DNA from 4 places in the Shinella sp. AETb1-6 genome. Region 2 is predicted to be linked to each of the others. Evidence: predicted binding sites of a transcription regulator. Region 2 holds the regulator's gene; each other region holds the start of a gene.
The links. Region 2 encodes PhoB, which activates phosphate uptake and scavenging genes when phosphate is short. Its sites were predicted from a motif close to TGTCATNNANCTGTCAT; they were not measured.
Positions count from the first base shown of each region.

Region 1: a site for PhoB is predicted at 1,252-1,268, ahead of phnF (phosphonate metabolism transcriptional regulator PhnF). Genes of this name have one in related genera too.
Region 3: a site for PhoB is predicted at 796-812, ahead of GR158_RS00155 (UDP-2,3-diacylglucosamine diphosphatase). Genes of this name have one in related genera too.
Region 4: a site for PhoB is predicted at 1,414-1,430, ahead of GR158_RS12595 (esterase-like activity of phytase family protein). Genes of this name have one in related genera too.

Region 1 is NZ_WUMM01000024.1:34,210-36,410, reverse strand. Features, by position in the region: gene GR158_RS24485 (hypothetical protein) at 48-437, shown strand; gene phnF (phosphonate metabolism transcriptional regulator PhnF) at 471-1,229, opposite strand; gene phnG (phosphonate C-P lyase system protein PhnG) at 1,336-1,815, shown strand; gene phnH (phosphonate C-P lyase system protein PhnH) at 1,815-2,201, shown strand, end outside.
Region 2 is NZ_WUMM01000002.1:246,190-248,390, forward strand. Features, by position in the region: gene GR158_RS04480 (GcrA family cell cycle regulator) at 243-782, shown strand; gene phoB (phosphate regulon transcriptional regulator PhoB) at 900-1,583, opposite strand; gene phoU (phosphate signaling complex protein PhoU) at 1,603-2,201, opposite strand, start outside.
Region 3 is NZ_WUMM01000001.1:36,622-38,822, forward strand. Features, by position in the region: gene GR158_RS00155 (UDP-2,3-diacylglucosamine diphosphatase) at 1-717, opposite strand, end outside; gene GR158_RS00160 (NADP-dependent malic enzyme) at 951-2,201, shown strand, end outside.
Region 4 is NZ_WUMM01000006.1:142,403-144,603, reverse strand. Features, by position in the region: gene GR158_RS12595 (esterase-like activity of phytase family protein) at 1-1,361, opposite strand, end outside; gene hupB (DNA-binding protein HupB) at 1,526-1,801, opposite strand; gene lon (endopeptidase La) at 2,007-2,201, opposite strand, start outside.

The DNA.
Region 1 (2,201 bases), on a different contig from region 2:
GCCGATGAGAAGTTCCCTTCCTGACATCAAATGCAGGGAGTGCTGACATGGCCCATCAGAAAGACGAACGCGGCGATCCGATCACCCGCACCCACGAGCCCGTCCGAAAGGAATATGCGGCTCGCGAGACGAGGCAGGGCGGTCCCGGCGTTCCCATTCTGAAGGTGTTGGGCGTGAGCCTCGTGCTGGCATTTCTCGTCTGGGGCGTGGTCGAGATCTGGGGCAACCGTATCGCGCCCTCCGACCCCGCCGATAGCGGTCAGGCCACATCGACCAGCGGCACATCGACGGGCACCGGCAACGCCACACCAAATGGCGCGATCGACGACACCGCTCCCGATAACGGCCAGACCGTTCCGACAGACCGCGAACCCACGCCACAGTCCGGCACGGGCGGTGAAAGCCAGCGCGTGACGCCCGACGGCACCGCGAACTGATCCTGTAATCCGAGAAGCGTGACGGTCGGTGACCTAGGCGGATTGGCCAAGGTCACCGATATCGTCTTTTTCGGGCTCCACCGTCAGCTTGACGCGATCCGCGGCGAAGCGTGTGCGCGAATACTGGATCGGCATACCCGCGAGATCGGTGTTGATGGCCGTCGCGACAAGGATGATCGCGCCAGGCGAGAGTTTCAGGTGGCGCATGTCATCGCCTTCGGCATGGATCGCGGAAATCTCCGTCGACCGGCGCACATAGTCGGAGACGCCAAGTTCGCGAAGCGCTGCGGTAATCGAACGCGTCTTCTCGTAAGCTTCGGCAATGCCGGCAAACCGTTCCGAAGGGAAATAGTGCGTTGCACGTGATATGGGGCGCTTGTCGGCACTGTTGACGGTTTCCATTCGCACGCACGGCGTTCCTGCCGCCAATCCCAACGCCTGCGCGACCAAAGCGGGCGCAACGTCCGTATCCGCCTCCAGCATCCGTCCCTCAATCTCGCGCGCCTGACTTCCGAGGCCCTGCGAGAAGCGCGTTCGCCGTGAAATCGGAAAACGCAGCCTGTCGCGCCGCTCGATGCGGGTGCCGACACCCTGGATGGCGCGCACGATGCCTTCATCTGCAAGCGTCGCCATGGCGCTGCGCACCGTATGGCGGTTCACGCCGAACCGTGCGGCAAGAACCGTCTCCGGCGGCATCATTCCGGTCTCATCGAAATCACCATTGTTGATCGCAAGGCGCATGCGGTCTGCAATCTGCCGCCAGAGCGCCACGCCCGTTTGTCGTTCCACCATTTTCGTCGCCCTAAGAAATATCTGTCACACCCTTGTCATTCCGCCGGATTAAGACAAGAATTAGATGTATAGTTGTCTAGATTAATAGACATTTAGGAGTGAGGCAATGGCATCAGTTCAAAAATCTGCCGACCCCGGCGCGACGGATGTCGATGGCGAGCGGCGCAGAGCGATCGGCCTTCTGGCAAAAGCGACCCGCGCCGAATTGCAGTCCGCGTTCGACGCGCTTGATGACAAGCCGGACGCGCAGCCGGTGCGCGGCCCGGAGACCGGCCTCGTGATGGTTCGCGGGCGTATCGGCGGCGGTGGCGCGCCGTTCAATCTCGGGGAGGCAACGGTGAGCCGCGCCAGTATTCGACTTGGGGACGGCACGGTCGGCCACGGCCAGACGCTGGGCACGGACGGCGCGAAGGCCCGGCTTGCGGCGATCTTCGACGCGCTTTTCCAGCAGCCGACACGCAAGGCCGCGGTCGAAAGGCTTCTTGCGGCCATTGCGGCGCGTGTTGCGGGCGAGGATGCCGCAAAGGCTCGCCAGACGGCCGCCACCCGCGTCGATTTCTTCACCATGGTTCGCGGAGAGGACTGATGACACCCGATACCGACACCTTTTCCGGCGGTTTCCCGGAGCCGGTCTTCGCAGCGCAGGCCGTCTTTCGCACGCTGATGGACGGCATGGCCCGTCCCGGCACGGTCGGCGACATCACCGGCGATGCCGTGCCGCCCGCACCTCTCTCTCCGGCAGCCGGCGCCATTGCACTCACGCTGTGCGATCACGATACGGCCGTGTGGTTGACCCCGGCGCTTGCCGCCTCTGCATTGCCCACCTGGCTTGCCTTTCACACGGGTGCGACCATTACCGCCGAGCGACAGGACGCCCGATTTGCCTTCGTCGAAAAGGGCGGGGTCCTGCCTGATCTCTGCCTCTTCGCGCAGGGCACGCAGGACTACCCGGATCGTTCAACCACGCTTGTG
Region 2 (2,201 bases):
TGCATGGACAGTGTCGCTATCGAGTCACACCCTACCAGCAAGTTGGGGAAAACTCTGAAATCGATTCGCCCCGATTCCCCCGACTCTTGTCACAGAGTCCCCCGAACTCTAGGTTAAGGGTCAATTACTAGACTGCATGCGGCGGAACTAGTCACCACCAGAGTTAGGGCGCTCAGGCTACGGATTCGTTCGTGGCGCGATGAGGGATTCCCGCACAGCGAGCGCCGAACGGAGACGAGAGCATGAACTGGACAGACGAGCGGGTCGAGAAACTCAAGAAGCTCTGGAGCGAGGGCCTCAGTGCCAGCCAGATCGCGGCGCAGCTCGGCGGCGTCAGCCGCAACGCCGTGATCGGCAAGGTGCACCGGCTCAACCTGCCCGGCCGCGCCAAGGCCGGCGGCACGCCCGCTTCGGCCCGCCCGAAGCGCCCGGCGCAGGCCACCCCGCGTCCCTCGAACTTTACCGCGCGTCCGGCCAACGCGCCCCGTCCGGTCAGCCGGCCGGTGGGCAACGCCCTTGCCAAGGATGAGATCGACACCGATTTCGATGCACAGGCCGAGAACCTGCCCGTCGTGATCAGCGGCAAGAACGTCGTGGTGCCGATGTCGCGCAAGCTGGAGCTGACGCAGCTCACCGAGCGCACCTGCAAGTGGCCGATCGGCGACCCGCTGAACGACGACTTCCATTTCTGCGGCTGCGAGTCCCCTGACAATTCGCCCTATTGCACCTATCACCAGCGTCTCGCCTACCAGCCTTCGGCCGAGCGCCGCCGGGCACGGTGACACCGGCGACAGAAGACTAGAAACGGGGCCGAAAGGCTCCGTTTTCGTTTGCGCGGCCTGCCGGAACGCAAACGGGCCCCGAAGGGCCCGTTTGCGTCCTTGGGAGGAATGCGTCGCTCAGGTTTCCAGCGAGTAGCCGGCGCCGCGCACCGTGCGGATGACATCCTGCATGTTGGCGAAGTTGAGTGCCTTGCGCAGGCGTCCGACATGCACATCGACGGTACGCTCGTCGACATAGATGTCATGCCCCCAGACACCGTCGAGAAGCTGCGAACGCGAGAAGACGCGGCCGGGCGAGGTCATCAGGAACTCCAGGAGGCGGAACTCCGTCGGGCCGAGGCGGACTTCGCGCGTGCGGCGGTGAACGCGGTGCGTCTCGCGGTCGAGCTCGATATCGCCGCAGCGCAGCACCGTGGAGACCACTTCCGGTTTGGCACGGCGCAGCATGGCCCGCACGCGGGCGACGAGTTCCGGCGTGGAGAAGGGCTTGACCACGTAGTCATCCGCACCGGTGGCGAGGCCCCGCACGCGTTCGCTCTCCTCGCCGCGCGCCGTCAGCATGATGATCGGCAGCCGCTCGGTTTCCGGCCGCTGGCGCAGGCGCCGGCACAGTTCGATGCCGGAAACGCCCGGGAGCATCCAGTCGAGGATGAGAAGATCGGGCATGCGCTCCTGCAAGCGCATCTCCGCCTCGTCGCCGGACAGGATCGTATCCACCTCGAAACCCTCCGCCTCGAGATTGTAACGCAGGAGGACGCTCAGCGCCTCCTCATCTTCCACGACGGCAATTCTGGGCACCATGTAGCGAACCCTATCCAGTTTACTCGGAAGCTTCGGAGACATCGGCCGTGACGACGGATGTCGAGGTGTCGTCCTTCGGGCGCTCGCCCTCGGGCTGGGAGCCCGTCGCCATGTAGTAGATGGTTTCGGCGATGTTGGTCGCGTGGTCGCCGATGCGCTCGATGTTCTTGGCGCAGAACAGGAGATGGGTGCAGGGCGTGATGTTGCGCGGGTCTTCCATCATGTAGGTCAGGAGTTCGCGGAACAGCGAGGTGTAGATCGCATCGATCTCGTCGTCGCGCTCGCGGATCGCCTTGGCCTTGTCCACCGAGCGGGTGGCGAAGACATCGAGCACTTCCTTGAGCTGCATCAGCGCCAGTTCGGCAAGATGCTCGAGACCGCGCGCGAGCTTGCGCGGCATGCCCGAGCTCTGCACGGCGATCACCCGCTTGGCGGTGTTCTTGCCGAGGTCGCCGACGCGCTCCAACTCGGCGGCGATGCGGATCGTGCCCATGATTTCGCGCAGGTCGGCCGCCATCGGCTGGCGCTTGGCGATGGTGACGATCGCCTTCTCGTTGATCTGGCGCTCGGCATTGTCGAGGATGACGTCCTCGGAAATGACCTTCTGGGCCAGCGCCG
Region 3 (2,201 bases), on a different contig from region 2:
TTCGGCAATCGCCGTGCAGCTCTCCACCCAGTCGCCGCTGTTGATGTAGCGGATACCGTCGATCTCGGTGATGACGGCGTGGTGGATATGGCCGCAGATGACGCCGTCGGCATTGTTGCGGCGCGCCTCCTCGACCACGACCTTCTGGAACTCGCCGATGAAGTTGACGGCCGACTTGACCTGCTGCTTCGCCCAGGACGAGAACGACCAGTACGGCAGGCCGAGCCGTCGGCGGATGGCGGCGAAGACCACATTGATGGCGATGGCCGCATCATAGGCCCAGTCGCCGAGATAGGCGACCACGCGGGCATGGCGCACGACCACGTCGAACTCGTCGCCGTGCAGCACGAGATAGCGCCTGCCGTCCGCGCCTTCGTGGATCATGCGCTCGGCAACCTCGACACCGCCGAAATGCGTGCCGGGGAAATCGCGCAGGAACTCGTCGTGATTGCCGGGGATATAGACGATGCGCGTGCCCTTGCGCGCCTTGCGCAGGATCTTCTGCGTGACGTCGTTGAAGGCCTGCGGCCAGTACCAGTTGCGCTTCAGCCGCCAGCCATCGACGATGTCGCCGACCAGCACGATGGTCTCGGCCTCGTGATGCCGCAGGAAGTCCAGCAGGAAATCCGCCTTGGCGGCCTTCGATCCCAGATGCACATCCGAGATGAAGAGCGTGCGGAAGTGGCGGACGTCGGGGTCGGCAGGGGTCACGGTCATGCGTTCGTCTCCGGGTGGCCGGCCACCGCGATCATCGTCATGACGGGCGGCTCTCGGTCTCCTGAAAACCAGAGTCCTATTTCAGATTGATGACACAGCTATGCATTTTCGAAAGGCAAATAGGCATTGCACCGGCTGTTGAATGCGGCTTTATGGTACACCCGTTAAACTTCACCTCGCGGCGGTTTTGTGCCACGAAGGCCGCAACGAAAACAGAATATGGCAGGAGTATCATGAGCACCGGTGACAAACCGCGGACGCAGAACGGCCCCGCAAGCGGAGACATCGACCAGCAGGCGCTTTTCTTCCACCGTTATCCCCGTCCCGGAAAGCTCGAGATCACCGCCACCAAGCCGCTCGGCAACCAGCGCGACCTCGCGCTCGCCTATTCGCCGGGCGTCGCCGCGCCCTGTCTCGCCATCCGCGACGATCCGAGCACGGCCGCCGATTACACGGCGCGCTCCAATCTCGTCGCCGTGGTGTCCAACGGCACGGCCGTCCTCGGCCTCGGCAATATCGGCCCGCTCGCCTCCAAGCCCGTCATGGAAGGCAAGGCCGTCCTGTTCAAGAAATTCGCCGGCGTCGATGTCTTCGACATCGAGATCGACGCGCCGACCGTCGACCAGATGGTCGATGTCATCTCCGCGCTCGAGCCGACCTTCGGCGGCATCAACCTCGAGGATATCAAGGCTCCCGAATGCTTCGAAGTCGAGCGCCAGTTGCGCGAGAAGATGGACATCCCCGTCTTCCACGACGACCAGCACGGCACGGCCATCATCGTGGCGGCCGCCGTCCTGAACGGCCTTGAGCTTGCCGGAAAATCGCTCGCCGACGCCAAGATCGTGGCCTCCGGGGCGGGTGCTGCCGCGCTCGCCTGCCTCAACCAGCTCGTCGTGCTCGGCGCCAAGGTCGAAAACATCTGGGTCCACGACATCGAAGGCCTCGTCTACAAGGGCCGCGAAGCGCTGATGGACCAGTGGAAGGCCGTCTACGCGCAGGAGACCGACAAGCGCGCGCTGGCCGAAACCATCGACGGCGCCGACGTCTTCCTCGGTCTTTCGGCCGCCGGCGTCCTGAAGCCGGAACTGCTCGTGCGCATGGCCGAAAAGCCGCTGATCATGGCGCTCGCCAATCCCACGCCGGAAATCATGCCCGAAGAGGCGCGCGCCGCCCGCCCGGACGCGATGATCTGCACCGGCCGCTCGGACTTCCCGAACCAGGTCAACAACGTCATCTGCTTCCCCTACATCTTCCGCGGCGCCCTCGATTGCGGCGCGCGCACGATCAACGAGGAAATGAAGATGGCCGCCGTGCGCGCCATCGCAGCGCTCGCCCGCGAAGAGGTGTCCGACGTCGCCGCCCGCGCCTATTCCGGCGAAACGCCGGTCTTCGGCCCGAACTACCTCATCCCCTCGCCCTTCGACCAGCGGCTCATCCTGCGGATTGCGCCGGCCGTTGCGCGCGCGGCCGCCGAAACCGGCGTC
Region 4 (2,201 bases), on a different contig from region 2:
GCAAGGCCCGACAGAGCGCCGAAGCCGATCAGTTCGCCGTCCTTTTCCGTCGAGACCAGTTGCGGATAGGCCGCCTCGCCTTCCCCGCGCTCGTAGATCATGACATGCGAGCGCGCGCCGCCGTCCTCGACCAGATCGGCTTCGTTGGCCGTCACGAACAGGTTGCGTGCCGGAATGGCGACGGCCCCTTCCGGTGCGATGCCGGAGGGCAGAAGCTGGAGAAGCGCGGGCTCGCCGCCGGTATCCTTGTAGACGCCGACGATGGAGGCGCGTTCGGCCAGCACGAAGAACAGGTTGTCCTCGCCGAACCTCGCCGCTTCCAGGCCTTCCGGTTCGATACCCTTCTTGTTGCGCTTGTCGGGATAGTGGCCGATCTTCACGATCTCACGCTCGAAGGCCGCGCCATTCTCGTAGAGAACCTTGCCCTGCTTGTCGAAGATGGTGAAGCCGCGCGCGCCGCCCTTCCAGTCACCCTCGTTGGCGACCACCAGGCGGTCGTCGTCCAGCCACTTCACGGCGTCGGGCTCGCGCGCGACATCCTTCATCTCGCCGGTGAATTTCAGCGCGCCGTCCTTCTTGGTGTCGATGCCCTCAAGGCTGACGATGCCGGCGGAGAAATGGCTCTTCACCGTGCCGGTCCTGGCGTCGACGACGACGATATGGTTGTTCTCCTGAAGCGTGACGGCCACTTCGTCCAGGCTGTTGAAGGATACGAACTCCGGTTCCGGATCCTCGCCGCCGACTTCGGCAAGCCCGGCCAGGTCCACGCGCTTGAGCGAGCCGCAATCGACCACGCCGTCCTTGACGGAGAGCAGCACCAGGTCGCCGGCCGGCATCTGCGGCAGCGCGCCGTCGTTCACGTCCTCGTCGCGCTCGTTTTCGATGGCGATGGCGGCGATCGTCTTGTCCTTGTTGAGCGCGATGGAGTCCGGCTGGCCGCCGATATCGCAGGTCGCCTCGACGGTCTTCGAAGCGAGATCCACCTGGGCCAGCACGCCCGAGGGATTGGTGTAGCTTTCACGCGTGTTGACGGCGACGAACACCTTGGCGCCGGCCACGGTCACCGACGTCGGCTCGCCCTCGAGCCTGACGGAGCCGCCGGCCTTCGGCGCCTTCGCATCGGTGATATCGACGAAGCCGATCGCCTTGTTCGGGCTGTCGGAATAGACCAGCGTGTTGCCGTCCTCGGTCGCGGCGATGATCTCGGCCGAGGTGGGCGTCGCCATGTCGGCGCCGTCTGGCAGATTATCGGCGACGGCAAAGGACGCGATGCGGTTGAAGACGGGCTCGGCGCTTGCGGCCGGAGCCACGGATGCGGCCAGCACGGCTGCCAGGGCGGCGGTGAGCGAACGGGTTTTCATGGGATCCTCCGGAATCCGGTTGAATGGAACCCGGCGGTTCTGCGGCCTTCCTGTTACAGAGACATGACAGCCCGCAAATAAAAAGGGGCCCGGACGAACCGGACCCCGACCCTGAATGTCAGGTATTGCGGCGGAGTGGATAACCGCTCTGCCCGACCTGAGGATCAGCCGTTGACGGCGTCCTTCAGGCCCTTGCCGGCCGAGAACTTCGGCACGTTGCGAGCCGGGATCTCGATCTCGGCGCCGGTCGAAAGGTTGCGGCCCTTCGAAGCTTCACGACGCGATACGGAGAAATTGCCGAAACCGACGAGACGAACGTCGCCGCCGTTCTTGAGTTCGCCCTGGATGGTTTCGAATACGGCGTCGACAGCCGATGCTGCATCCGTCTTCGACAGGCCCGACTTTTCAGCGACCGCGGATACGAGTTCATTCTTGTTCATGTTTCCACCCCTTTCATACGGTTTGAAACGACTCATACAAGTCGGGGGCAGAATACGCATCACCCCTCGCCTCGCAAGAAAATTTCGTCGCAATCGCCTGAGAATCCGGGCTTTACACACGCTTTTCAACGAAAAAGACCGGCCAGAGGGCCGGTCTTTTCCAGTTTCGGGTCCAAAAGCCGGGGTCTTTAGCCGGCGTAAGGCCTCAATGCGCGACCGTTCCGGCGCTATCTTCGGACGATTCGACGGCCGGAACCTTGGCCGCTTCGGCCGTTCCGTCCCACTCGATCGGCTCGGGCTTGCGCAGCAGCGCATGCTCGATGACCTCGCCCATGCGCGAGACCGGAACGATCTCCATGTTGTTCTTCACATTGTCCGGGATGTCAGCCAGATCCTTGGC